2 regions of the Pseudonocardia zijingensis genome follow, and region 1 is predicted to be linked to the other one. Evidence: riboswitches for the same ligand, from Rfam matches in the RefSeq annotation. Region 1 holds a riboswitch; the other holds the start of a gene.

Evidence for each region. A riboswitch is a leader RNA that binds a small molecule or an ion and turns the genes downstream of it on or off. The one in region 1 is predicted to bind glycine.
Region 2: linked by a shared signal. The riboswitch ahead of gcvP (aminomethyl-transferring glycine dehydrogenase) and the one ahead of ACFPL3_RS27435 (glycine cleavage system protein H) in region 1 are both predicted to bind glycine.

What each region holds. Positions count from the first base shown of each region.
Region 1 covers NZ_JBHSKO010000017.1:14,214-16,403, forward strand. The annotation lists gene ACFPL3_RS27430 (serine hydroxymethyltransferase) at 1-725, opposite strand, end outside; gene ACFPL3_RS27435 (glycine cleavage system protein H) at 727-942, opposite strand; glycine riboswitch at 985-1,088, opposite strand; glycine riboswitch at 1,089-1,198, opposite strand; gene ACFPL3_RS27440 (GlxA family transcriptional regulator) at 1,305-2,190, shown strand, end outside.
Region 2 covers NZ_JBHSKO010000024.1:89,328-91,517, reverse strand. The annotation lists gene ACFPL3_RS33155 (NAD(P)/FAD-dependent oxidoreductase) at 1-624, shown strand, start outside; glycine riboswitch at 643-734, shown strand; gene gcvP (aminomethyl-transferring glycine dehydrogenase) at 887-2,190, shown strand, end outside.

The sequences.
Region 1 (2,190 bases):
AGGATCAGCCCGCCCCGCGGGCCGCCGAGCGTCTTGTGGGTCGTGGTGGTCACGACGTCGGCGTACGGCACCGGGCTCGGGTGCAGGCCGGTGGCCACCAGGCCGGCGAAGTGGGCCATGTCGACCATCAGGAACGCCCCGACCTCGTCGGCGATCCGGCGGAACGCGGGGAAGTCGAGCGTGCGCGGGTAGGCCGACCACCCCGCGACGATCAGCTTCGGCCGCTCGCCGCGCGCCACCCGCTCGACCTCGGCCATGTCGACGAGACCGGTGTCGCGCTCGACGTGGTAGGACGACACCGCGTAGAGCCGGCCGGAGAAGTTGAGCCGCATCCCGTGCGTCAGGTGCCCGCCGTGGGCCAGGTCGAGGCCGAGGATGCGGTCACCCGGCTCGAGGAAGGCGGCCATCGCGGCGGCGTTGGCCTGGGCGCCGGAGTGCGGCTGCACGTTGGCGTACTCGGCGTCGAACAGCTGCCGCGCGCGGTCGATGGCGAGCTGCTCGATCACGTCGACGTGCTCGCAGCCCCCGTAGTAGCGCCGCCCCGGGTAGCCCTCGGCGTACTTGTTGGTGAGGACCGACCCCTGGGCCTCCAGCACCGCGGCGGGCGCGAAGTTCTCCGACGCGATCATCTCGAGCGCGTCGCGCTGTCGCCCGAGCTCGGCGTCCACGGCCAGGGCGACCTCCGGATCGATCTGCTCGAGCGTGGCCAGCAGCTGTGGGTCCATCTCAGTCCTCCTCGACGAGTCGGCGGTACGTGGCGGCGTCGTGCAACCCGTCCGGCGCGGAGACGCAGAACAACCAGCCGTCGCCGTACGGGTCCTCGTTGACGACCTCCGGCCGGTCGACGAGGTCGTGGTAGGGCACGGGCATGGCCCAGCCGGCGAAGGCAGCACCGAGCGCGGCGTGGGTGTCGTGCGAGGGGGATCGGACGGACGACGACATGCGGGCTCCCCGACGATGCGCGCCCGGCGGGGTGCCGGGGCGGGAGCCCCCTCTGTCGTGAGCCTGAGAGTTTCACCGGACCCGCAGACCGGGTGCCGATTTTCACCGTGGGCGAGGCGTGTCGGACGCCTGCTTTCCAGAGTGGCCTCGCCCGAGCGGTGTGGGTGCCTGAGAGATTGGCGGGGTCTTGCTCCTCCGGCGCCCGCCACCCCGTGCGCCGTGGCGCTGGGGCGCGGGACTCTCCCGCCCGGGTTCGAACGGCCCGATGTGCTGTTGTGGATCGGGACGCTAGCGGGCCGCGCCACGCGCGTCCACCACCGCGAACCAGTGGCCGAGGAAGGACCGGGTGATACTTTCCGGCCGTGCACCGCGTTGCGGCCCTCGCCCTCGACGGTCTCGTCCTGCTCGACTTCGGGGCGATCTCGCAGTTCTTCGGGCACCGCCACCGCGACCCCGAACCGGAGAACTACGAGCTCGTCGTGTGCACGGAGGGCGGCGGCCCGGTCACCTCGGCCTGCGGCGCCGCCGTCGGCGGGCACGGCGACCTGGACGTCCTCGAGCAGGCCGACACCGTCATCGTTCCCGGCTACGGCCCGATCCTCGAGCCGCTGCCGGAACGCACGGCGTCCGCGCTGCACGCCGCCGCGGAGCGGGGCTGCCGCATGGTGTCGATCTGCACGGGAGCGTTCGCGCTCGGGCACGCCGGCCTGCTCGACGGCCGCCGCGCCACCACCCACTGGGCCGTCACCGCCGACCTGCGCAGGTTGTTTCCGACCGCCACCGTGGAGGACAACGTCCTCTACGTCGACGACGGCCGGCTCCTCACCTCGGGCGGCGTCGCGGCGGGGATCGACCTGTGCCTGCACATCGTGCGGTCCGACTTCGGTGCCGAGGTGGCGAACAAGATCGCTCGGCGCACGCTGGTGGCCCCGCACCGGGCGGGTGACCAGGCCCAGTTCGTCGAGTACGGCCACCGGCCCGCCGAGCCCGCCGACATCGACATGGCCCGCCTCCTGAGCTGGGTGGAGGAACGGCTCGACCGCCCGCTGAGCGTCGCGGAGATGGCCGGGCACATCGGGTACAGCACCCGGTCGTTCAGCCGCCGGTTCCAGGCGCAGTTCGGCACGTCCCCGTGGCGGTGGGTGGCCCGGCAGCGGATCCTGCGGGCGCGGCAACTGCTGGAGTCGTCCGACCTCACCGTGGAGCAGATCGCGGCCCGCTGTGGTTTCGAGACCACCGTGGCCTTCC
Region 2 (2,190 bases), on a different contig from region 1:
CGCCAGGAGCGGGCGTTCGCCGCGTGGCCGACGAACGACGACCTCACGGTCGTCATCACCGGCTGGCCCTACCGCGAGCTCGCGGCGAACCGCGTGGACCTGGAAGGCAACTACCTCGCCACCATCGGCACGGTGCCGGAGTTCGCCGAGCGGCTGCGCGCGGCCCGGCGGGAGACGCGCCTCGTGGGCACGGCCGTGCCGAACTACTTCCGCAAGCCCTACGGGCCGGGCTGGGCGCTGGTCGGCGACGCCGGGTACAACACGGACTTCGTCACCGGCCAGGGGATCCAGGACGCGTTCCGGGACGCGCAGCGGTGCGCGGCCGCGCTGGACGAGGCGCTCACCGGGGCCCGTTCGTTCGACGACGCGCTGCGCGACTACCAGTCCGACCGCGACGCGCACGTCCGGGCGATGTACGAGTTCACCGCCGGCATCGCGTCCCTGGAGCCGCCGCCACCCGAGGTGCAGCGGCTGCTCGCGGCGGCGAGCACCGACCAGGAGGCGATGGACGGGTTCGCGCGGGTGGCGGCGGGGGTGACCTCGCCCGCGGAGTACTTCTCCGACGAGAACGCCGCGCGCGTACTCGCGCGTGCCGCGGGCGTGGGGGAGGGGGCGCGGCGGTAACATCGGGCGGGTAGTCGCCGAACCCGCGCGGGAGAGTCCCGGTCCAGGCCGGGCGCCGAAGGAGCAACTCCTCCCCGGAACCTCTCAGGCACCAGGACCGTGCGGGCGAGACGCCTCTGGAAAGCGACGGGCGTGCCCGTCCGCCGACGGGGAAAGTCCTGGTGTGCCGGGGCGAATCTCTCAGGCGCCCGCGTCGCGGGCGGGGACAGAGGGGGAGGGTGGTTCCACCCTGGCCCGCCGCCCGCTCCGCCTGGAGGATCTCGTGTCCGACCGACCCGCACTCGCCGATCTGGAGCGGGGCACCCCGTTCGCCGAGCGCCACATCGGGCCCCGCCCACACGAGCTCGACACGATGCTCGCGGCCATCGGCGTGTCCTCGCTCGACGAGCTCGCCGCCGCGGCCGTGCCCGCCGGCATCCGCGACCAGGAGCCGGTCGCGTCCACGCTGCCGCCCGCGGCGTCCGAGACCGAGGTGCTGGCGCAGCTGCGGGCCCTCGCGGCGCGCAACACGGTGACCGTCCCGATGATCGGCCTCGGGTACGCGGGCACGGTCACCCCGGCGGTGATCCGCAGGCACGTGCTGGAGAACCCGGCCTGGTACACCGCCTACACGCCCTACCAGCCCGAGATCAGCCAGGGCCGCCTCGAGGCGCTGCTGACGTTCCAGACGATGGTGGCCGACCTCACCGGGCTCCCGGTGGCCGGGGCGTCGCTGCTGGACGAGGCCACCGCGGCCGCGGAGGCGATGACGCTGCTGCGCCGGGCGGGCAAGGCGCGCTCGCCGCGGTTCGTGGTGGACGCCGACACGCTCCCGCAGACCCTCGACGTGCTGCGCACCCGCGCCGAGCCGCTGGGCATCGAGTTGGTCGTCGCCGACCTGGCGGAGGGGTTGCCCGAGGGTGAGCTGTTCGGGCTCCTGCTGAGCTACCCGGGCGCGTCCGGGGCCGTCCGCAACCCGGCGGCGCTCATCGAGGCCGCCCACGAGCGCGACGCGCTGGTGGCCGTGGCCGCCGACCTGCTGGCGCTCACGCTGCTCACCTCGCCCGGTGAGCTGGGCGCGGACGCCGCGGTCGGCACCACCCAGCGCTTCGGCGTGCCGCTGGGGTTCGGCGGCCCGCACGCCGGCTACCTGTCGGTGCACGAGAAGCACGCCCGGCAGCTGCCCGGCCGGCTGGTGGGCCTGTCGCGCGACGCCGACGGCCACCCGGCCCTGCGGCTGGCGCTGCAGACCCGCGAGCAGCACATCCGCCGGGAGAAGGCCACCTCGAACATCTGCACCGCGCAGGTGCTGCTCGCCGTGGTCGCGGCCTGCTACGCGGTGCACCACGGCCCGGACGGGCTGCGGCGGATCGCGCAGCGCGCCCACCGCATGGCCGCCGTGCTGGCGGCCGGGCTGCGGGCCGGCGGGGTGGAGGTCGTGCACGGCGAGTTCTTCGACACCGTGCTGGCGCGCGTGCCGGGCCGGGCCGACGCCGTGGCCGACGCCGCCCACACGGCCGGCATCGCGCTGCGCCGCGTCGACGCCGACACGGTGGGCATCGCCTGCTCGGAGGTCACCACGGTGGC